DNA from 4 places in the Marichromatium sp. AB31 genome. Region 1 is predicted to be linked to each of the others. Evidence: predicted binding sites of a transcription regulator. Region 1 holds the regulator's gene; each other region holds the start of a gene.
The links. Region 1 encodes sigma-54, which starts transcription at its own class of promoters, with help from an activator protein. Its sites were predicted from a motif close to TGGCANGNTNCNTGCTT; they were not measured.
Positions count from the first base shown of each region.

Region 1 (5,827 bases):
CCACCCGATGGTACGCGCCGAGGCGCACTGGCACACCACGGCGCACGGCGGGCGCGGCGCCGCGCGCGAGTTCTGCGAACTGATCATGGACGCTCAGGGGACGCTCGCGCGACTGGCCGGACAGCGTCCATGAGCACCCGCGCGCACTGGCCGCTGCGCTACTACCTGCTCGCCGCCTTCTTCGCCTTCAGCGGGCTCGCGGGCTGGTGGCAGGTCCAGCGCATCGACCAGCCGCAGGGACCGGCCACCGTACGCCCCCGCGTCCCCGACTACGTGGTCCACGCGTTCACCGCGCTCGAGACCGACACCAGCGGCGCACCGAGCCGACGCCTGAGCGCGACCGAGTTGCGTCAGTTCGTCGCCGAGGACCTCTCCGAGCTCGACCGCCCACACATGCAGCTGTTCCAGTCCGACGGACCGCCGTGGCGCGCGCGCGCCGAGCACGGGCTGGTGCTCGACGGCGGCGCGGAGGTGCGGCTGACCGGCGACGTCCATCTCGAGCGCGACGCCACCGCCGAGGCCCCGCCCGCGCACATCGAGACCGAGCAGCTCAACGTCTGGCACCAGCGCGCCTATGCCCGTACCGACCTGCCGGTGCGGGTGGCCAGCGGCGAGGACTGGCTGAGCGCCACCGGCATGCAGCTGTGGTACGACGAGCCGGCGCGCGCCACCTTCCACGGTCGCACCCGGATGCTGCTCGCCCCGACCCAGGAGACCCAACCATGAGCCCTCCACTGCGCCTGCTGGCACTGTTGCTGTTGTTCGGCTGGAACCCGGCCAACGCGCTCGACGACGACCCCCAGCAACCGATGTACATCGAGGCCGACGACGTCGAGGTACGCGAGGCCGAGGGCACCAGCATCTATGTCGGCAACGTCGAGGTCACCCAGGGCAGCATGCGCCTGCACGCCGACCACATGACCGTCTATCACCGCGAGGACCGCCGCCCGCGCCAGATCATCGCCATCGGCACCCCGGCGCGCTTCCGTCAACTGCTCGAGGACGACCAGGGCGAGGTCCGCGCCTTCGCCAGGCGCATGGAGTTCGACACCGACCGCGACGAGCTGGTGCTGATCGACGAGGCGGTACTGATCCAGGGCGAGGACCGCGTCGCCAGCGAGCGCATCGTCTACGACCGTGCCCGCGAACACTTCCGTGCCGGCGGCAGCGGTCGGGTGCGGATCACCATCACCCCCGAGGAGGAGTCATGACAGGGGTCGACGGATGAGCGTACTGCGCGCCGAACAGCTCAAGAAACGTTATCGCAGCCGCGAGGTCCTGCGGGGAGTGAGCGTCGAGGTCGAGGCCGGCGAGGTGGTCGGGCTGCTCGGCCCCAACGGCGCGGGCAAGACCACCTGCTTCTATCTCATCGTCGGGCTGATCCCGGCCGACCAGGGGCGCATCACCCTCGACGAGCACGATGTCACCCTGATGCCAATGCATGCGCGCGCGCGCGCCGGACTGAGCTATCTGGCGCAGGAGCCCTCGGTGTTTCGCAAGCTCAGCGCGCGCGACAACATCCTCGCGATCCTCGAGACCCGCGGCGACCTCGACCGCGAGCAGCGCGAGCAGCGTTGCGAGCAGCTGCTCGAGGAGCTCGGCATCGCCCATATCGGCGAGTCGCTGGCACTCAGCCTCTCCGGTGGCGAGCGCCGTCGTCTCGAGATCGCCCGCGCGCTGGCCGTCGACCCCAAGGTGATGCTGCTCGACGAGCCCTTCGCCGGCGTCGACCCGATCGCCGTGGGCGACATCAAGGCGATCGTCTCGCACCTGCGCGAGCGCGGCATCGGCGTGTTGATCACCGATCACAACGTGCGCGAGACGCTCGACATCTGCGATCGCGGCTACATCATCAGTAATGGCGAGGTGATCGCCGCCGGCCGCCCCGACGAGCTACTCGCCAACCAGCAGGTACGCGACGTCTATCTCGGCGCCGACTTCGCCATGTAGCATGTAGGCGGCAGCATCCGCGCCCCGCTGCTACATATTGGGAGTAAGATGAAGACCATCGCGCCCCGGCAGGGGGCGCGCTTGACGTGACTCAGGCACCTTTGTTGCCACCCGACCTATAATCGTCATAGGACGGTCATCGACCCGGCATAGAGACAGACGCAAGACGCATCGGCGATCCATGAAGCAAACCATCCAGCTTCGCCTCGGCCAACACCTGACGATGACGCCCCAGCTGCAGCAGGCGATTCGCCTCCTGCAGCTGTCGACGCTCGAGCTGCAGAAGGAGATCCAGGAGGCGCTGGACTCCAACCTGATGCTCGAGGAGGCCGAGGAGGCCGACCGCTTCGCCGCCAACGGTGAGGACAGCGGCAATGGCGCACACGAGTCCCCGCCCAGCGATGAGCAGGGCAGCGCCGAGCGTGAGCTCCAGGGCGAGACCAACGAGATCCCCGATGAGCTCCCGGTCGACACCCAGTGGGCCGATGTCTACGACGGCTATCTACCGCCGAGCACCCAGGGCAGCGCCGAGAACGCCGATTTCGACCCCTTCCTCCACCAGAGCCGCCCTCAGACCCTGCACGATCACCTCCTCTGGCAGCTCAACCTGATCCGGCTGAGCGAGCGCGACGAGATGATCGCCGAGGCGGTGATCGATGCCATCGACGCGCGCGGCTATCTTCGGGCCGATCTCGACGAGCTGCTGAGCACCATCGGCGACGATCAGATCAGCCTCGAGGAGATCGCCACCATGGTGCACCGGGTGCAGTCGTTCGATCCCCCGGGGGTCGGCGCCCGCGATCTCGCCGAGTGCCTGCAGATCCAGCTGCGGCAGCTCCCCGCCGAGACCCCGCAGCGCGACCTCGCGCTGGCGATCTGTCGCGACGGCTTCGAGCACCTGCCGCGCAAGGACATCGCCGCGCTGATGCGCCGCTTCAAGCAGACCGAGCCCGAGATTCGTGGTGCACTCACGCTGATCTGCCAGCTCAACCCGCACCCCGGCGACTTGATCGCGCAGGAGCCCCCGGAGTACGTTGTACCCGACATCTTCGTGCGCAGAGAGAATGGTCGCTGGTCGGTGGAACTCAACCCGGAATCCACACCTAAACTGAGGGTGAACGCAGACTACGCCCGGCTGATCCGGCGCGCCGACACCAGCAGCGACAGCGTCACCATGCGCAACCACCTGCAGGAGGCGCGCTGGTTCATCAAGAGCCTGGCGAGCCGCAACGACACCGTGCTGCGGGTGGGCGCCAAGATCGTGGAGATGCAGCAGGCGTTCTTCGAGCACGGCGAGGAGGCGATGCGGCCGATGGTGCTGCGCGACGTCGCCGAGGCGCTCGAGCTGCACGAGTCGACCGTCTCCCGGGTCACCACGCAGAAATACATGCATACGCCGAGGGGCACCCTGGAGTTCAAGTACTTCTTCTCGTCCCACGTCAGCACCACTTCTGGTGGGGAGTGTTCATCAACGGCGATCCGCGCGCTCATTCGTAAGCTGATCGCCGCCGAACCCGCCAGAAAACCCTTGAGCGACAGCAAGATCGCGGCCGAACTGGCCGATCGCGGCATCCAGGTCGCGCGTCGAACCGTCGCCAAGTACCGCGAGGCCATGGGTATTCCAGCCTCGAACGAGCGCAAACGCCTGGCATGAGCAGGCTGTTTGGAACCCCTGTAAGGAGTCCAATGATGCAAATCAATCTGACGGGTCATCACGTCGACATCACCGAGGCACTGCGCGACTACGTCGACAGCAAATTCGCACGCCTGGCGCGTCACTTCGACCACGTCACCAATGCCCACGTCATTCTCAGCGTTGAGAAGCTCGACCAGAAGGCCGAGGCGACGCTGCACATCAATGGTGGGAAGCTCTTCGCCGACTCCGTGCATGAAGATATGTATGCCGCGATCGACGGCCTGACCGACAAGCTCGATCGCCAGATCCTGCGCCACAAGGAGAAGAAGAACGACTATCGCAGCGCACCCGGCCCGAAGGCGGCCGACTCTGAAGCCGAGGCCGACGCCGAGGCCGATACCGAATAGCCCGGCAACGGCCTGATGGCCCATGCGTCGGCGGGGCGTCGGGACACCCGACACCCGCCGGACCGACGCACCGACACCTCGAACGGATCCGTGATCGCGCCGTTCGGGGTGTTTTGCATTGAGACCCTGAGATCCGAGCCGATATCGACACCTGCGGGCTCCGACGACTCGAAGGACACCCAGAATCCATGACCACGACCACGCGCCCCGATCACCCGCCGGTATGGACACCGGACACCGTCACCGCCCAGCGCCCCTGTCCCTGCGACCACCAGGAGCCTTGACCGATGTTCAGTCCAGACCTGATCAGCGAGGCCCGAGTCAGCTGCGGTGCCGAGATCGCCAGCAAGAAGCGGCTGCTCGAGACGCTCGCCGAGCTGCTGGCCAACGACCACCCCCGTCTCAACACCGAACTCGTCTTCGAGCGTCTGCTCGAGCGCGAGCGACTCGGCAGCACCGGACTCGGTCACGGTGTGGCGCTGCCGCACGCCCGCATCAAGGAGATCAACGAGGTGCTCGGAGCCTTCGTCAGCACCAGCACCGGGGTCGACTATGACGCGATCGACGGCGAGCCGGTCGATCTCGCCTTCGCCCTGCTGGTCCCGGAGAGCGCCACCGAGGAGCATCTGCGCTTGCTCGCCCGGCTCGCCGGCATGTTCAGCGACCCGGCCACCCGCGCCGCGCTGCGCGAGGCCGGCTCGGCGGCGACCGTCCTGCAACTGATCGAGACGAGCGAGGCGCGCTAACGCCACGCCGACCTGGGCCATGCTCGACAGCCTCCAGTCACTCCTCGAACAGACCGGCCCGCGGCTGCAGCTGCGCTGGCTCAACGGCGAGCCCGAACAAGGCTCCCCACTGCGCCGGCCCGAGCGCGCACGCTCGCGCGAGTCGCTGATCGGCTCGCTCAACTGCATCCATCCCAACTGTCTGCAGGTGATCGGGCGCGCCGAGCAGCGCTATCTCCAGGCACTGGGACGCACCGCCTTCGAGGAAACCCTCGAGCAACTCTTCGCCGAGCAGCCGGCGGCGATCCTGTTCGCCGACGGCCTCGAGCCCCACCCCGCCTTCTTCGCCTTCGCCGCCGAGCACGACACCCCGCTGCTCGGCTCGCCGCTCGGCGACGAGGAGCTGATCAACCACCTGCGCTATTTTCTCACCCACGCCCTGGCCGAGCGCCAGACCCTGCACGGCGTCTTCATCGAGGTGCTGGGGATGGGGGTATTGCTGGTCGGCGATCCGGCGGTGGGCAAGAGCGAGCTGGCGCTCGACCTGATCACCCGCGGTCATCGGCTCATCGCCGACGACGCGCCGCGCTTCGCGCGCATCGCCCCGGAGGCCATCGAGGGCACCTGCCCGGAGACCCTGCGGGACTTCCTCGAGGTGCGCGGGCTGGGTATCCTCAACATCCGCGCGATGTTCGGCGAGGGCGCGGTCCAGCGCAGCAAGACGCTGAACCTGATCATCGATCTGCAACCCCTCGACCAGCAACAGATCGCCGGTCTCGACCGGCTCACCGGCAGCCTCTCGGCAACCGACGTGCTCGGGGTGGCGATCCCGACCATCACCATGCCGGTGGCGCCGGGACGCAACCTGGCCATCCTGGTGGAAGCGGCAGTGCGCCACCAGATCCTACGTATCCGTGGCTATGACGCCGGCGTCGACTTCATCGACCGGCAGGCGCGGGCGATCCGTCTCGACCGCCCCGACCCGCCCGGCCCCGGATCCAGACCCTAGCACCGCTCCCGACCTCGATCGGGACCGGCCCGGAGCAACCCGCAGCCCATGAAACTCGTCATCCTCAGTGGCCTGTCCGGCTCGGGCAAGAGCGTCGCCC
Region 1 covers NZ_RHFI01000002.1:247,195-253,021, forward strand. Annotated here, with positions in the region: gene kdsC (3-deoxy-manno-octulosonate-8-phosphatase KdsC) at 1-133, shown strand, start outside; gene lptC (LPS export ABC transporter periplasmic protein LptC) at 130-726, shown strand; gene lptA (lipopolysaccharide transport periplasmic protein LptA) at 723-1,211, shown strand; gene lptB (LPS export ABC transporter ATP-binding protein) at 1,225-1,950, shown strand; gene EBL84_RS03460 (RNA polymerase factor sigma-54) at 2,132-3,604, shown strand; gene hpf (ribosome hibernation-promoting factor, HPF/YfiA family) at 3,640-3,993, shown strand; gene EBL84_RS03470 (PTS sugar transporter subunit IIA) at 4,281-4,739, shown strand; gene hprK (HPr(Ser) kinase/phosphatase) at 4,759-5,727, shown strand; gene rapZ (RNase adapter RapZ) at 5,776-5,827, shown strand, end outside.

Region 2 (5,827 bases), on a different contig from region 1:
GTGCCTCCGGGCTCTCGGCGCCGACCAGCGGACGGCCGCGGCGGTCACGGCCGTGGATGCGGGGTCGGACGTAGTGGTCGATCACCGGGGTGCAGGCGTTCATCAGCAGCACCGCGAAGGCGACCCCCTCGGGATAGCCCGCCCAGGTGCGGATGACATAGACCAGCAGCCCGCAGCCGGCGCCGAAGATCAGTCGCCCGCGCGCGCTCACCGGCGAGGTGGTGGGATCGGTGGCGATGAAGAAGGCACCGAGCATGGTGGCGCCGCCGAGCAGATGATAGGTGGCGTCGGGGTAGTGGGTCGGGTCGTGGAGGTGCATCACCGTGGCGAGCAGGGCGAGGGTGCCGAGCATCGCCGCCGGGATCTGCCAGCCGATCACCCGGGTGAGGATCAGCCCGAGGCCGCCGAGCAGCAGCAACAGCGCCGAGGTCTCGCCGAGGCTGCCGCCGTGGAGGCCGAGCGCGGCGTCGAGCGGCGCGAAGCTCGCGCCGAGGATGCCGCCCAGCGCCTCGCCCTGATCGAGTGCGGTGCGCACCACGCCGAGCGTGGTGGCGCCGCTGTAGGCGTCGATCGGCGCGCCACCCTGGACGATGGCCAGCGCCGCGCCCAGCCCCGGGGCGGCGTCGCTGCCGAGCGGTGCGGGGGCGACGAAGCTGGTCATCTCCACCGGGAAGGCGATCAGCAGCGCCACCCGCGCCACCATCGCCGGGTTGAAGGGGTTCTGACCGATGCCGCCGAACACCTGCTTGGCGATCAGGATTGCGATCACCCCGCCGATCACCCCGATCCACCAGGGCGCCCAGGGCGGCAGGCTGAGCGCGAGCAGCCAGCCGGTGAGCAGCGCCGAGCCGTCACCGAGGAAGGGACGCAGCGGGCGCCCGGCGAGCCACAGACAGAGCGCCTCGGTGACCACCACGGTGGCGAGGGTGACGGCGAACAACAGCAGCGCCGGCCAGCCGAACTGCCACAGCCCGAACAGGGTGGCCGGCAGCAGCGCGAGCATCACCAGACGCATGTCGCGGGCGATGCTCGCGCCGCCGTGGACGAAGGGGCCGGCGATCGCCGGAGGTGCGATGTGCATGGTCTCAGTGCTCCGTCTCGGTCTGCTGCTCGGCCTGCTTGCGCGCGGCCTCGCGCTTGCGCTTGGCCATCGCCTCGCGCTTGGCGCGCTTGATCGCCTCGAGTCGCGCGGTGCGTCGCTCGGCCAGTGCCTTGGTCTCGGCCTGCTTGCGCCTGGCGCGCTCGCGCGCGGCCAGCTCGCCCTTGGCGTGGGCGATGTACTGCGCCAGCGGCTGTTGCGAGGGGCAGGTGTAGGCGCAGGAGCCGCAGCCGAGACAGTCGTGGAGCCCGCGCTCGGCGGCGCCCTCGAGGTCGCCGGCGCGGATGTGCGCGCCCAGCTCCAGCGGCACCAGACCGCAGGGGCAGACCTCGACGCAGCGTCCGCAGCGGGTACAGGGCATGGTCCGACCGGGCGCGCGCTCGGCGGCGCCGAGGGCGAGGATGGCGTTGCAGCCCTTGGTGGTCGGCACCTGGGGGCTGGGTAGCGGTTGGCCCATCATCGGCCCGCCGCTCACCAGCCGGGCGTCCTCCTCGGTGAGTCCGCCGCAGTGCGCGATCAGCGTTTCCACCGGGGTGCCGAGCGGCACCCACAGGTTGGCCGGGCGCGCGATCGCCGCGCCGCTGAGGGTGATGACCCGCGCGATCAGCGGCTGGCCCAGACGCAGCGCCTGGTGTACCGCGAAGGCGGTGGCCGGGTTGTGTACCACCACGCCGAGCTGGGCGGTGAGTGCCCGCGCCGGGGTCTCGCGACCGATGAGCGCCTGCACCAGATGGCGCTCGGAGCCCATCGGGTAGCGGGTCGGCACCCGGATCGGGGTGATCGCGTCGAACCCGGCGGCGGCCGTCTCGATGGCCGCCGCCGCCTCGGGCTTGTTGTCCTCGATCGCCACCAGGATGCCGCCCACCCCGAGGGCATGGGCCATGATGCGCGCGCCGTCGATCACCGCCTCGGCGTGCTCGCGCATCAGCCGGTCGTCGCAGGTGAGATAGGGCTCGCACTCGGCGCCGTTGATCACCAGGGTGTGCAATGGATGGCTGGCGCCGAGATTGAGCTTGACCGCGGCCGGGAAGGTCGCGCCGCCGAGCCCGACGATGCCGGCGGCGGCGACCCGCTCGGCGATGGCCCCCGGGTCGAGCGCGAACGGGTCGTCGCAGGGGGTAAGCGCCGCGTACCAGCGCTCCTCGCCGTCGGGCTCGATGCTGATCGTCGGCATCGCCAGTCCCGAGGGGTGATGGGCCGGGCGCTCGGCGATGGCGATCACCCGCCCCGAGGTCGGCGCGTGCAGCGGCGCCGAGATCGGTCCCTGGGCGCGGGCGATCGGCTCGCCCTTGGCCACCCGCTGACCCTTGCGCACCAGCGGCGCGGCGCTGGCGCCGATGTGCTGCTGCAGCGGCAGGTCGAGCCGCGCGGGCAGCGCCAGCTCGGTGATCGGCGCGCTTGCGGCCAGCGCCTTGCGGTCATCGGGGTGGACGCCGCCGCGCACCGGATGGATACGATTGGCGGGGCGGCGCAACAGTTGGCGCAGGGCATTCATCGTGTCGCCACCTCCGGCCGGGGCCAGTACCAGGTCTGCGGGGTGGGGCGCTCGGGGCGCATCTCGATGCCCTCGGTGGGGCAGACTGCGGCGCACAGGCCGCAGCCGGTGCAGGCCTCGGGGAAGACGGCATGGATCATGTTGTTGGCCCCCATGATGGCGTCGGTCGGGCAGCGCTTGAGGCACTTGGTGCAGCCCACGCAGCGCTCGTCGTGGATGTGTGCGAGCTGCGGCGGCTGGTCGTCGACACCGGAGAGGTCGGCCTCGACCCCGAGCAGCTCGGCCAGCGCCTCGGCCAGCGCTCGTCCGCCCGGCGGGCAGCAGCTGACCGCCGCCTCGCCGGCGGCGATCGCCGCTGCCGCCGGGGCGCAGCCGGGATAGCCGCACTGGCCGCATTGCGAGCCCGGCAGCAGCGCGGCGACCTGTTCGACGATGGGGTCGTCCTCGACCTTGAGGTGACGCGCGGCGAGTCCGAGCAACCAGCCGAGGGCGAGTCCGAGCGCGGTGAGGGTGAGGATGGCGGCAAGCATCTCTGAGACTCCGGTTGCGGGGCGTCGGCTCAGGCGAGTCCGGCGAAGCCCATGAAGGCGAGCGAGAGCAGTCCGGCGACGATGAAGGCGATCGGCGCCCCGGCGAAGGCCGCCGGGACCTCGGCCACCGCCAGGCGCTCGCGCAGCCCGGCGAAGAGCACCATCACCAGGGTGAAGCCGAGCGCCGAGCCGAGCCCGTAGAGCACGCTCTCGAAGAAGTCGTGGGATTGCTGCACGTTGAGCAGGGCGACGCCGAGCACCGCACAGTTGGTGGTGATCAGCGGCAGGAAGATGCCCAGCACCTGATAGAGCGCGGGCGAGATCCGGCGCACCGCCAGCTCGGTGAACTGGACCACTGCGGCGATCACCAGGATGAAGCTGAGGATGCGCAGATAACCGAGCCCGAGCGGGCCGAGTACCAGGTGCTCGAGCAGCCAGCCGGCGACCGCGGCGAGGGTCAGCACGAAGGTGGTGGCCAGGCCCATCCCCAGGGCCGAGTCGAGCTTGCTCGACACCCCCATGAAGGGACAGAGCCCGAGGAATTTCACCAGCACCACGTTGTTGACCAGCGCGGTGCCGAGGATCAGCAGCAGATACTCGCCCATGGATGGCGGTCCTCACGATAGCGGCATTCGTCTGACACGCCAGTAAGCAAGCGGTGTGCCCAAAATCGGGATTGACCCCGAATGGGGCGTCAATCGTGGGTTTGCACCGGCTTCGGGCGGGAGAGGGTCTGTCGTGGTGCCAACAGGCTGTGGCATGGATGCCGATCGCCTTGTCGCAAAGCCGACAAGCTCTGGGATCGATGCCGGTGGTCGCCGAACGATTGAAAGCGGTACGCAGATTGCTTAAAGAACGCCCAGACCCACAGTCCCGAGGAGATGCCCGTGTCGCCCCAGCAAGCCCCCGAGGCCACCCAGGAGGCCGTGATCAATGCCCTCGGCGCCTTTCTCGCCGCGCCGCCCGAGGGCACCCCGCCAGAGGTGGTGGAGGCGCTCACCCTGATGGGCGGCAACCCCAAGGATCCCCTGCCGCCCCGGCTGTTCTTCGAGGCGGTGGAACAGTCGTCGCTGGCGATCTCGATCACCGACGCGCGTGCGACCATCCTCTATGCCAACCGCGCCTTCGAGACCCTCACCGGCTATGACCGCACCGAGGTGCTGGGACGCAACGAGTCGATCCTCTCCAACCGGGCCACGCCGGAGAGCATCTATCGCCATCTGTGGCGTACCCTCGAGCAGCGCCAGCCGTGGACCGGGACCCTGGTCAACCGCACCAAGGGGGGCGAGGACTATCTCGCCGAGCTGACCATCGCCCCGGTGCTCGATCGCAGCGGTGCGCTGCGCTACTTCCTCGGCATGCACCGCGACGTCACCAAGGTCCACGAGCTGGAGGCCGCGGTGCGTCAGCAGAAGGCGCGGGTCGAGACCGTGCTCGATGCCGCACCGGCGTTGATCGTGCTGCTCGATCACGAGGGTCGGATCATCCTCGACAACCAGGAGTACAAGAAGCTGCTCGGCGATCTGCGCGGACGCGAGCCGCTCGAGGTGCTGCGCGCTGCGCTGCGCGAGCAGGTCGGGGTGGACGTGCTCGAGGCCGGGGTCTCGGGGCAGGGGTTCAAGAACCTGGAGGTCGGGATCGAGGTCCCGGGCGGGGGCGGGCCGCGCTGGTTCGTCTGCTCGGCGACCCCGGTCGAGGAGTCCGACGTCTCGGCGCGCAGCTATTTCGGGCGTGCCAGCGGGGGCGAGCACCGGGTGCTGTTGCTCGCCAACGAGGTCACCAGCCGGCGTCGCGAGATCGAGCGCTCGCACCTCGAGAACCTGCGCGCGCGGCTCGCCGAGCAGCAGCGCATGCACGGCATGCGCGAGGCCCTGGCCGCGGCCATCTACCAGATCCAGGTGCCGCTCAACGTCATCAGCGCCGCCGCCTCGATGCTGCGCGGCGGCGCGGCCAACATCGACACCCTCGCCGGGATGCTCGATCAGATCAGCCATTCCGGTCAGCGTGCGCTCGACACCCTGACCTCGGCGCTCCCCGAGGAGCCGCGCGAGCCGGGGGCGCTGGTCAACGTCAACGAGCTGCTGCGTCAGGTGCTCGAACTCGAGACCGACCGGCTGCTCGCCAACGGCGTGGTGGTCGACTGGCGCCCGGCGGCGGTGCTGCCCGAGTTCACCAGCCACAAGGATCAGCTGCGCGCGCTCTTCAAGCACCTGGTCGACAATGCCATCCATGCCCTGTGCGAGTCCGGGCGGGCGCAGCGCGAGCTGCGTCTGTGCACCCGGCGCGTCGACGACGGGGTCGAGGTGGAGATCGAGGACAACGGGTCGGGGATCGCCCCGGAGGATCGCTATCGCGTCTTCGAGCCCTTCTTCATCGGCTGGCGACAGCGTCGCGGTCATGCCGGGATGGGGTTGGCGCTGGCCCAGGAGATCGTCAACGCCCATGGCGGTTCGATCGAGGTCGATTCGGAGGCGGTCGCCGGTTGTCGCGTGCGGCTGTTGCTCAACACCCTGTCGCAGGAACGCTGATCGTGGTCGAGGATCTCATGCGCTCACCCACTCCCGGGGTGTCGGCGCCGCGCGAGGATGCGCGCCGGCTCGCCCTGCTCGAATCCCAGCTCGGGGTGCTGTTCGAGGTCAGCAGCGTGCTCAGCCGCTCGCTCGACCTGCGCCAGACCCTGAGTGCCGTGCTCTCGGTGCTCGA
Region 2 covers NZ_RHFI01000001.1:61,438-67,264, reverse strand. Annotated here, with positions in the region: gene EBL84_RS00305 (RnfABCDGE type electron transport complex subunit D) at 1-1,081, opposite strand, end outside; gene rsxC (electron transport complex subunit RsxC) at 1,086-2,594, opposite strand; gene rsxB (electron transport complex subunit RsxB) at 2,591-3,124, opposite strand; gene rsxA (electron transport complex subunit RsxA) at 3,154-3,729, opposite strand; gene nifL (nitrogen fixation negative regulator NifL) at 4,006-5,652, shown strand; gene nifA (nif-specific transcriptional activator NifA) at 5,670-5,827, shown strand, end outside.
Region 2: the regulator sigma-54 is predicted to act here: its motif matches at 3,774-3,790, upstream of rsxA (electron transport complex subunit RsxA).

Region 3 (5,827 bases), on a different contig from region 1:
TCGGGGTCGAGTCGGCGCAGGTGCGCGAGCGGGCTGTCCTCGGCCTGCAGCGCCTCGAGCTGGTGCTGGGCGAAATAGCCGACACGCAGCTCCTGGGCGCACTCGCAACGCCCGGCGAGCGGCGCCAGCTCGCCGGCGAGCACCTTGATCAGGGTCGACTTGCCGGCGCCGTTGCGCCCGAGCAGGCCGATGCGGTCGCCCGGCTCGAACCCCAGCCCGACCCCGTCGAGGATCACCCGATCGGCATAACCCGCGCGCAGCGCATCGAGCCGCAACAGCGGGCGCGGCAGGTGTTCCGGAACGGCGAAGGCGAAGCGGAAGGGCGAGTCGACATGGGCCGGGGCGATCAGCTCCATGCGCTCGAGCGCCTTCAGCCGACTCTGCGCCTGACGTGCCTTGGTGGCCTTGGCGCGGAAGCGATCGACGAAGCCGCGCATGTGCGCGATCTCGCGCTGCTGGCGCTCGTGGGCGGCCTGCTGCTGGGCGAGACGCTCGGCGCGCTGACGCTCGTAGGCCGAGTAGTTGCCGGTATAGAGGGTCAGGCGGCGCTGTTCGAGGGCGAGCACCTGACCGACCACCGCATCGAGGAAATCGCGATCGTGCGAGATCAGCACCAGGGTGCCGGGATAGGCCCGCAGCCAGCCCTCCAGCCAGATCACCGCATCGAGGTCGAGATGGTTGGTCGGCTCGTCGAGCAGCAGCAGGTCGGAGCGACACATCAGGGTGCGCGCCAACGCCAGGCGCATGCGCCAGCCGCCGGAGTAGCTGTTGACCGGGCGGCGCTCGTCGCCGGGGGCGAAGCCCAGACCGTGGAGCAACCGCGCCGCGCGGCTCTCGGCGCCATAGCCGTCGATCGCCTCCAGCCGCCCCAGCCACTCGGCGTGGCGCAGCCCGTCGCCGTCGGCCTCGGCGCGGGCCAGCTCGCGCTCGATCTCGCGCAGCTCGCGGTCGCCGTCGAGGACGAATTCGATCGCCGCGCGCTCGGTGTCCGGGGTGTGCTGGGCGACATGGGCGATCACCCAGTCGGGCGGCAGCGAGACGGCGCCGGCGTCGGCGCCGAGTTCGCCGAGCAACAGCGCGAACAGGCTCGACTTGCCACAGCCGTTGGCGCCGACCAGCCCCACCCGCTGACCGGGATAGACGGTGACGTCGGCGCCCTCCAGCAACAGGTTGGGGCCACGGCGCAGGCTGAGCTCTTGAAGTTGCAGCATGATGATCCGGTATCGGTTGCGAACACTGTGGTGCGCGGGCGAGAGGCCCGCGCGATGCGTCTTCAGGGCCGCTCGGCGGCGCGATCGAGACGGCGATAGCCGATCGCCTCGCCGAGATGGGCCGGGGCGATCCGCGTCGCGCCCTCCAGGTCGGCGATGGTGCGCGCCACCTTGAGCACCCGGTGATAGGCGCGCGCCGAGAGCCCCAGCCTGGCCATCGCCTGCTCCATCATCCGTACCCCCGCGGCCTCGAGCGCGCAGTCGCGCTCGAGGCCAGCGGGGTCGAGCGCGGCGTTGGCACACCCGGCGCGGCGCTGCTGGCGCTCACGCGCCGCGCGCACCCGCGCGCGCACCGTCGCCGAGTCCTCGGCCTGCGGGGCCGAGGGCGCGAGCAACGCGCCGAGTTCGACCCGCGGCACCTCGAGCTGCAGGTCGATGCGATCGATCAGCGGTCCCGAGATCCGCGCGCGATAGCGCGCGACCTGCTCGCGACTGCAGTGACAGCGTCCACCGGGGTCGCCGAGATAACCGCAGGGGCAGGGGTTCATCGCCGCCACCAGCTGGAAACGCGCCGGGAAGCGCGCCTGACGCGCCGCCCGCGAGATGTCGATATGACCCGACTCCAGCGGCTCGCGCAGCACCTCCAGCACCCGCCGGTCGAACTCCGGCAGCTCGTCGAGGAACAGCACCCCGTGGTGCGCCAGCGAGATCTCGCCCGGACGCGGATTGCCCCCACCGCCGACCAGGGCCACCGCCGAGGCGGTGTGGTGCGGGGCGCGGAACGGTCGCTCGCGCCAGCGTGCCGGATCGAACGGCGCGTTGGCGCTCACCGAGCGGATCGCCGCGCTCTCCAGCGCCTCGTCCTCGCTCAACGGCGGCAACAGCCCCGGCAGCCGGCTCGCCAGCATCGACTTGCCGCTGCCCGGCGGGCCGATCAGCAGCAGGCTGTGGCCGCCGGCGGCGGCGACCTCGAGCGCCCGCTTGGCCTGCGCCTGACCGCGCACCTCGCGAAGGTCGGCGACAGTCGGCGCGGTGACGACCTCGCTCCCCTGCGGGTGCGGCCTCAGCGCACGCACCCCGGCGAGGTGCTCACAGACCTCGCCGAGATGCTCGGCCGGCAGCAGCTCGAGCCCGCCGACCAGCGCCGCCTCCTCGGCATTGGCGCGCGGCAGGATCAGGGTGCGCCCGGCCGCGCGCGCGGCCAGCGCCGCGGGGATCACCCCGCTGACCGGACGCAGCGCGCCGGAGAGCGCCAGCTCGCCGAGACACTCGCAGTCATCGAGTTCGGCGGCACCGAGCTGTCCCGAGGCGCCGAGGATGCCGAGCGCGATCGGCAGGTCGAAGCGCCCGCCCTCCTTGGGCAGGTCGGCGGGGGCGAGGTTGATGGTCAGACGACCGTCGGGAAAGCGGAAGCGGGCATTGAGCAGCGCCCCGCGCACCCGCTCCTTGCTCTCACGCACCGCCGCCTCGGGGAGCCCCACCAACGACAGCGCCGGCAGCCCGGAGGAGAGATGGACCTCGACGGCCACCGCCGGGGCCGAGATGCCCACGCAGGCGCGGCTGTGCAGGGTGCAGAGCGTCAACGCCGGGTCGCGACCGGGGTCAGTCGGCGTTCGACTGACGCGCGCCGAGCGCCTGCTCGAGCGCCGCGACCTGGGCCTCGAGCGCCACGACCTTCTCGCGGGTGCGGGCGAGCACCGCCGACTGCACGTCGAACTCCTCGCGGGTCACCAGATCGAGCCGCGAGAGGCCGGACTCGAGCGAGGCCTTGACGTTGCGATTGATGTCTTCCTGCAACACCTGCAGCCCCTTGGGCATGTTCGCGGCGAACCGCTGGACCAGATCGTCGAGTTGCTTGGGATCTAACATGATCGATTCCTTCGGCGCGAACCCACCGGCCCGCGCGCTGTGGATGGGGTTGGACGAGGCCGTCGCCCGCTTCCGCGGGACGGCGACAAGAACCGCGCTGAGGCGCCCTTGGGCCCACATTATAGGTGTGTCGCACGGTGCCGTCTGCGCCGATCGACGGTGCTGTGCCGCCTTCTTTTGGTGCGCTAATCTGACCGCCGACACCCTACCGGCACCAATCCGGTGCACTCTTCTGTTGCCACTTTGGCACATGATGCCGAAAAGCGTCTCCAACACGCCCCAAACGGCAACTGGCACGCGATGTGCTGATGTCCACTGAACGTTTTCGCGTCCCCGGCTCAACCCACACAGCCGACTGCGGCGCACATGGACGACAACCGCCACGACCCAACGCAAGCAAACAGAGGTATCAGTCAATGCAGCAAGCACGCATCGGCGCCATCCTGACCGCCACCGCACTGAGCGCGGCATTCATGCCCTGGCAGGGCGCGAGCGCCGAGGGCCCGCACTCGGTGAGCGCCAACATCGGCGTGGTCAGCAACTACATCTGGCGCGGCCAGAGCCAGACCGATGATCAGGCCGCCGTCCAGGGCGGACTCGACTACGCCCACGAGAGCGGCTTCTACGCCGGCACCTGGGCCTCCAACGTCGACTTCGGCGACAACACCAGCTACGAGCTCGACGCCTATCTCGGCTTCGCCGGCAACATCACCGACGAGCTCGGCTACGACCTCGGCGCCATCTACTACGCCTATCCCGACGGTCGCGACAGCGACTTCGCCGAACTCGCCGCCAGCCTCAGCTACCGCTGGCTCACCGCCGGCATCGCCTACACCGTCTACGGCCAGGCCGACGGCGCCCCGGGGGTCAACAACGACGAGGCGCTCTACATCCAGGGCGATCTCTACTACCACGCCAGCCTCGACTTCACCCTGCCCTTCGACCTCGGTCTGACCGTCTACGGCGGCTACACCGATTTCGAGTACAACGACGGCGGCAACGACTACGCCCACTGGGGCGCCTCGATCAGCCGCGAGGCCGGCGACTTCGGCACCTTCAGCCTGAACTACGACCAGGTCGGTCGCGACACCTACGACGACGACCCCAAGGTCTGGGTGGGCTGGAACAAGGAGTTCTGAGCGACATCACGCGCGCCCGCCCCCAACCCCGGACCGGAGCAGGGATTCCGGTCCTCACAGGAGTTCATTCGCGATGAAACTTGTTGCAGCCGTCATCAAACCCTTCAAGCTCGACGACGTGCGCGAGGCGCTCGGCGACATCGGGGTCTCCGGCATCACCGTGATCGAGGTCAAGGGCTTCGGTCGCCAGAAGGGCCACACCGAGCTCTACCGCGGCGCCGAATACGTGGTCGACTTCCTCCCCAAGATCAAGCTCGAGATCGCCGTCGACGACGGCATGGTCGACAAGGTGGTCGAGGCGATCAGCACCGCCGCCCGCACCGGCAAGATCGGCGACGGCAAGATCTTCGTGTTCAACCTCGACCAGGTCACCCGTATCCGTACCGGCGAGACCGGTCCGGACGCGCTTTGAGCCAGGCAGTGCTAGGAGATGTAACGGTGAATCCGATGCGACATTCGACGACCCTGCGCGCGCCCCTGCTGGTCGCGCTGCTGCTCTCGCCCCTGCTCGCCTGGGGCCAGGACGACGCCGCGCTGAGCGCCGGCGACACCGCCTGGATGCTGACCGCCACCGCGCTGGTGCTGTTCATGACCCTGCCCGGCCTGTCGCTGTTCTACGCCGGTCTGGTGCGCGCCAAGAACGTGCTCTCGGTGCTGATGCAGTGCTTCGCCATCGCCTGTCTGATGAGCCTCTTGTGGGCGGTCTACGGCTACAGCCTGGCGTTCACCGACGGCGGTGCCAACAACGCCTGGATCGGCGGCTTCGAGCGGCTGTTTCTCGCCGGACTGCAGGTCGACACCCTCTCCGGGAGCATCCCCGAGTCGCTGTTCATGACCTTCCAGATGACCTTCGCCATCATCACCCCGGCACTGATGGTCGGCGCCTTCGCCGAACGGATGAAGTTCTCGGCGATGCTGATCTTCATGGCGCTGTGGCTGACCCTGGTCTACATCCCCATCGCCCACTGGGTGTGGGGCGGCGGCTGGATCGGCGAGATGGGCGCGCTCGACTTCGCCGGCGGCACCGTGGTGCACATCAATGCCGGTATCGCCGCGCTGGTCGCCGCCATCGTGCTCGGCAAGCGCAAGGGCTACCCGACCACGGCGATGCCGCCGCACAATCTCGGGCTGACGGTGATGGGCGCGGCGATGCTGTGGGTCGGCTGGTTCGGCTTCAACGCCGGCTCCGAACTCGCCGCCGACTCCACCGCGGCGATGGCGCTCACCGTCACCCAGCTGGCCACCGCCACCGCGGCGCTGACCTGGATGTTCGCCGAGTGGATCAGTCACGGCAAACCCTCGGTGCTCGGCATCGCCACCGGCGCGGTCGCCGGTCTGGTGGCCATCACCCCGGCCTCGGGCACCGCCGGCCCGATGGGCGCGATCGTCATCGGCTTCGCCGGCGCGATCTTCGCCTTCATCGCCTCGACCAAGGTCAAGCACTGGCTCGGCTATGACGACTCGCTCGACGTCTGGGGCGTGCACGGCGTCGCCGGTATCGTCGGCGCCCTGCTCACCGGCGTGTTCGCCGCCCCGGCGCTCGGCGGCGCGGGCCTCGCCGACGGCGTCGACGGCATCGGCGCCCAGGTGTGGATCCAGTTCGTCTCG
Region 3 covers NZ_RHFI01000001.1:293,277-299,103, reverse strand. Annotated here, with positions in the region: gene EBL84_RS01380 (ATP-binding cassette domain-containing protein) at 1-1,211, opposite strand, end outside; gene EBL84_RS01375 (YifB family Mg chelatase-like AAA ATPase) at 1,274-2,794, opposite strand; gene EBL84_RS01370 (accessory factor UbiK family protein) at 2,814-3,080, opposite strand; gene EBL84_RS01365 (TorF family putative porin) at 3,497-4,219, shown strand; gene EBL84_RS01360 (P-II family nitrogen regulator) at 4,293-4,631, shown strand; gene EBL84_RS01355 (ammonium transporter) at 4,667-5,827, shown strand, end outside.
Region 3: the regulator sigma-54 is predicted to act here: its motif matches at 3,372-3,388, upstream of EBL84_RS01365 (TorF family putative porin).

Region 4 (5,827 bases), on a different contig from region 1:
ACGACCGCACCCGCGTCCGCCAGCCCCTCGAGTTCGGCGACCGTCACCCCGCCACCGCTCAGCGACGCCTGTTTCTCCCCCAGGTGATTGTCGAGGGAAGAGGACAGATCGGGCACGGCGACGACCTCGAAGCCGAATGCCTCGATGAACTCACGCAGCTTCTCCACCTCGATCGGCTGCATGCTGACGTGGGGGACCAGGACGACCTTGCGCGCGTCGGTGCGCTCGCACGGCTCGGTGAGCTGCTCGATCAGCGCCTGGACGGTCAGCGTCCAGCCGCTCTCCAGCCCGCCCTGGTAGTCGGGGGTATTCACATAGACCAGGGGGGCCTCGATCTTGCTGGCGACGCCGCGGAGGTCGTCCCCCTTGGTCTCGGTCAGCCCGGTGGTATGCACGCCGATCAACGCCGGGGAGACCTTGTCGCCGATGTTCTTGATCGACTCGGTGATGCTGTAGTCGCCGCCATCCAGCACCGCCGTCACATCGGTCACGGCGGTCGTCTGCAGGGCGATGGGCTCGCAGAAATGACGGGTGAACATCACCTTGGTGAAGCTCGCGCAGCCCTGCGCGCCGTGCATCAGCGGCATGCAGCGGTCGACGCCGAGGAACGCCAGGGTCGCACCCATCGGCTGCGAGAGTTTATGCGGGTTGACCTGCAACGGCTTGCCCGTCTTGCGTCTTACTTCTGCCATGGTGCCTTCCTGTCGACCAGTTCGAAGACCGGATTCTGCAGTGAGTTCTTGAGGTCCTCGGCGAGGACCAGGAGCCCGTCGTAACCGCCGTAGCTCTTCTTCTTCTCCTGATTGACGTCGGTGAAGGCGATCCGCTTCTTGATCGCGGTATAGAGCGAGCGACCGCCGGCCAGGAGCAGATGGGCCCCGGTGTCGTCGATCACCTGCGCCTGCTGACTCGCCGGGCTGGTCATCAGGATGGCGTCCTCGCCGAGGTATTGACGCGCCTTGGCCTTGTCGGCCTCGGTCGACTTGCGCACCGAGGTCGCCACCACCTCGATGCCCAGATCCTGCAACGCCGAGGCGATCGACCAGGACTTGTTGCCGCCGGTGTTGAGCACCGCCTTCTTGCCGGCGAAGACCGCCCGGTAGGGGATCAGCTTCTCCTCCAGTCGCGCCTCCTCGCGGGCGATCAGCGCGCGGGTGCGGGCGATCAGGTCGGCATCGCCCAGCGCCTCGGCGATGGCCAGGATGCTGTTCGAGGTATCGGTCATGCCGTAGAAGGAGCAGGAGATCCAGGGAATCCCATATTGTTCCTCCATCTTGCGGGTCATGGAGATCAGCGACTTGGCGCAGACGATCACATTGAGCTTGGCGCGATGGGCGGTGCGGATGCTGGCGATGCGACCGTCGCCGCTGAAGGTCGAGCGCACGCGGATGCCGAGCTCTTCGAGCAGATGACGGTAACGCCACAGCTCGCCGGTGTTGTTGTGCTCGCCGATCAGGTTGATGTCGAAGGGGGTGGTGTCCTCCGGCTCCTTGGTCCCGATCAGGTGGCGCAGCACCGCCTCCCCGGCGATGCGACTGCCCAGATTCTTGGCGCCGACGAAGCCGGGGGCATGCACCGGCACGCAGGGCGTGCCGTGTCTCTCGCTGCCCTGCCTGCAGACGGCGTCGATGTCATCCCCGGTCAGCGCGGTGACACAGGTCGAGTAGACGAAGACGGCCTCGGGCGCATAGTGCGTGATGACATGGTCGATCGCCTCGGCCAGCTTCTTCTCGCCGCTGAAGACGACATCGTTGGTGTTGATGTCGGTGGCGAAGCCGGTCTGGGTCAGGTCGCGACCGGGCCAGCTCGTCGGGGTCAGACGCGTCTCCCAGGCCCCGCCGACGCAGGACATGGGACCATGGATCAGGTGGGCGGCATCGGCGAAGGGAAACAGGGCGATCTGCGCGCCGTCGAGGGCGCAACCGCCGGTGGTGGCCCCGGGCGTGGGCGTGTTGCAAGGTCCTTTCTTGTGGCCCTTGTTGTGTTCGCAGGCGCTCTCGACGAGCAACTCTTTGATTTTCGGTTTTGACGACACGAGCAGGCCTTCCATTCAGAGGGTTCCGGATCGGCAGAATGGCCCTGACGGCGCTTCCCCCGCTTCTTCATCCATCAGTTCAAGAAAGTTGTGAGAAAAGGGACATTCTTCGATGAGAGAAAAGTGACAATCGATCATCAATTTCCCCAGTGACGGCATTGAACGGCCCCGCATGTGAGTCTGCATGCACGATCAATGCCATTTTCAGCTCCTGCTCGATATCGATGGCCCTTGGGGACCGGCGCAGGGATCCCGCCCCGATCCGATCGAGACAGGCCCCCGCACACCTAGCCGATCTCTGCCCGTTCACCGGGCGACGAAAGGTGTCGCCGCACGGTTTCATTTCTCCTCGTCACACGCACATCGACCAGGCAGGCCGTCCGGCTCGTAATCCCCTGGGTTCGAGCAGACGACCTGGAGCGGCCGTTCTCCCCACCACAGATGACATTCAATGGATGGAAGACACCGATGAAACCGACCCGCATGTTGCGACGACTCTCCACACCCGGCGCCCTGGCGCTGATGCTCTCGGCGCCGCTGCAGGCGACCACCGAGCACGACAACGAGGTCTTCTTCGCCATCACCGGGGTGAAGAGCTTCGAGTTCACCGAGACCGGTCACTCGGTAAGCAAAGGTCAGCCCTACAGCGGCGTCACTTCCGGGGTGAGCAAGGACGGGGAAGAGGCACGGATCGTGGTCAAGGCGGGACGCCACAAGACGAAGGCGGTGGCGCAATGGTTCAAGGACGCGGTGAACGCGGGACCGGGGCAGACCCTGGCGTGTGACAGCAAGGGCAACTTCCCCGACGAGCTGAACTTCGCCGTCGAGGGCACACTGGAGATGCAGATCGGCGACAAGCAGATCACCTGCAAGGACATCCTCATCGCCCAGGGCAGTTTCACCACAACCAACAACTGGTGGATGGGTGGACCGCAGATGCAGGGCGCTCACGTCTCGCTGAGCGGCGCCACGCTCCAGACCTGCTCGGCCAAGGGATCGCTGCTGCCGGTGGCGGTGCTCTTCAGCCCACAGACGCCCTGCGCCAATCATTTCAACATCAGCATCGGATCACTCTGAGGGGATGAACACGTCCCGCCTCGGCATCGAGGCGGGACGCGCTCATGCGTCCGGCTTGGCCGTACTGAGTAAAGGGGGAAGAAAAAAAGGACACCCGGAAGAAAGAACCAGTTACTAAGGAGAACCAGTTACTAAGGGACACCCAGTTACTAAGGGACACCCAGTTACCGAGTTATCGCGAGGAAGGAGGGAAAGGAGGGAAAGGGACACCCAGTTATCGAGTTATCGCGAAGCCCCACCCTACGGCACCACCTCGGCCATGTTGTACCATCGGGGTCGGCCCGAGTCAGGACACCCGGTCAGCGCATGCCGTTACGCAAGCCCCCCGAGAAGGACACCATCTCCATGCAGCTGGTTCGCGAGGCGCTGCAACAGTGCTGCGAACCGGGCGCGCCCACCGATGCGCTGCTGGCCGCGGCCGGTATCGATCCCGCGCGCTGGACGTGCAACGACGCCCGCGTCTCGGCCGCCGCCTATGGCCGGCTGTGGCGGCTGCTCGCGCGGCGTCTCGACGACGAGTTCTTCGGCATGAACCCGCGTCGGTTGAAGTGCGGCAGCCTGGCCTTCCTCTGTCGCTCGTCGATGGCGCAGGAGACGCTCGAGGCGGCGCTGGCCTCGGCGCTGGCCTTCCTGTCGCTGATGCTCGATGCGATGTCGGCGCGGCTGGTGCGCCAGCAGGGGTTGGCGGAGATCGTGCTGCACGAGGGGGACGCCCCTCCCCGCCGGGCCTTCACCTATTTCACCTATTGGATGATCGTGCACGGCGCGGCCTGCTGGCTGTCGGGGCGACGGATCCCGATCCTGGCGATCGATCTGCGCTGCCCGGCGCCGGCGTTCTGCGACGACTACCGGGTGATGTTCTCGGAGAACCTGCGTTTCGACCAGCCGCGCACGCGGATGATCGTCTCGGCCGACTGTCTGGACCTGCCGGTCAGGCGCAGCGAGGCCGAACTCGCGCACTTCCTCGCCCAGGCCCCGGCCAACATCCTGGTCAAGTACCGCGACCCGCAGAGCCTGGCGAGCCGGATCCGCAACGATCTGCGCCAGCTGCCCGCCGAGCAGTGGCCGCGGGCCGAGGTCCTGGCGCAGCGGCTGCACATGTCGACCTCGACCCTGCGGCGGCGTCTCGCCGAGGAGGGACAGACCTATCAGGGGCTCAAGGACGGCGTGCGCAAGGAGCTGGCCATCGGCTGGCTGGCCGAGCCGCAGCTCGGTTTCGCCGAGATCGCCGAGCGGCTGGGCTTTGCCGATGTCAGCTCCTTCTACAAGGCCTTCCGCAAGTGGTGTGGCTCGAACCCGGGGCACTATCGCAGCCTGATCCTCGACGCCACGGACTGATCCCGGCCACCAGCCCGCACCCAGCGCGCCCGACGCCCGCCCATCGACCCGAGCGCGCCCCAGCCCATCAGCATATTCGAATAATCGACAAATCCATCCCCTTTGTTCAAATCGCTCAGACAACTTGAGCCCTTCGACCATTGTCCGCCAACCCGCGCCACGCCAGTATCACGACGGCATGACCGCATGCTCCATGCGGATCGATCCCAATCACCAAAAGGACGCGGGGGACACCGGCGATGCGCGACTACCAAGCAGCGATCACGCAGTTCGATCATCGAGGGACCGCCGAGGCGGCGCTCTCGGGCAGCCTCAGGGCGCTCAATGCCTGTATCGAGTGCTGCGACCGACATGCCGACTCCGACGACATCGCCCTGTTCTGGGAGGGCGAGGACGGCCGCAGCGCGACCCATACCTTCGCCGAACTCAGGGACCGCGCCGCACGGCTGGCCAACTTCCTGCGCGCGCAGGGCGTCGGCCAGGGCGACACCGTCGCCGGGCTGCTGCCGCGCCGGGTCGAGCTGCTGATCACCGTGCTCGCCACCTGGCGTCTCGGCGCCGTCTACCAGCCGCTCTTTACCGCCTTCGGGCCCAAGGCGATCGACTACCGGTTGACCACCTCGGGGGCCAGGGTGGTGATCACCGACGGCCACAACCGCGCCAAGCTCGAGGGTATCGAGGCCACGCCCCAGGTCGTCACCATCGACACCCCAACGAATGGACGGGATCACGACTTCTGGACCGTGCTCGAACAGCACTCGAGCGACTGCGCACCGGTGATGCTCGACGGCGAGGCCCCCTTCCTGCTGATGTTCACCTCCGGCACCACCGGACCGGCCAAGGCGCTGCACGTGCCGCTGAAGGCGATCGTCGCCTTCCAGGGCTATATGCGCGACGCGGTGGACCTGCGCCCCGACGACGCCTTCTGGAACATCGCCGATCCGGGCTGGGCCTATGGCGTCTACTTCGGCGTCACCGGTCCGCTGTCGCTGGGGCACGCGACGACCTTCTATGAGGGCCCCTTCACGGTCGAGAGCACCAGCCGGGTGATCGAGAAGTACGGCATCACCAACCTCGCCGGCTCCCCCACCGCCTATCGGCTGCTGATCGCCGGGGGCGAGACCTTCGCCGCGGCGGCGCGCGGTCGGCTGCGCGTGGTCAGCAGCGCCGGCGAGCCGCTGAACCCGGAGGTGATCCGCTGGTTCGCGCGCCAGCTCGATGTGGTCATCCACGACCACTACGGCCAGACCGAACTCGGCATGGTGCTGTGCAACCACCACGCGCTGCGCCATCCGGTGCATCTCGGCTCGGCCGGGTTCGCCTCGCCGGGACATCGCATCGTCGTGCTCGACGAACAACAACGCGAGCTGCCGCCGG
Region 4 covers NZ_RHFI01000014.1:65,624-71,450, reverse strand. Annotated here, with positions in the region: gene nifN (nitrogenase iron-molybdenum cofactor biosynthesis protein NifN) at 1-692, opposite strand, end outside; gene nifE (nitrogenase iron-molybdenum cofactor biosynthesis protein NifE) at 680-2,008, opposite strand; gene EBL84_RS11525 (hypothetical protein) at 2,504-3,112, shown strand; gene EBL84_RS11520 (AraC family transcriptional regulator) at 3,419-4,450, shown strand; gene EBL84_RS11515 (AMP-binding protein) at 4,690-5,827, shown strand, end outside.
Region 4: the regulator sigma-54 is predicted to act here: its motif matches at 2,220-2,236, upstream of nifE (nitrogenase iron-molybdenum cofactor biosynthesis protein NifE).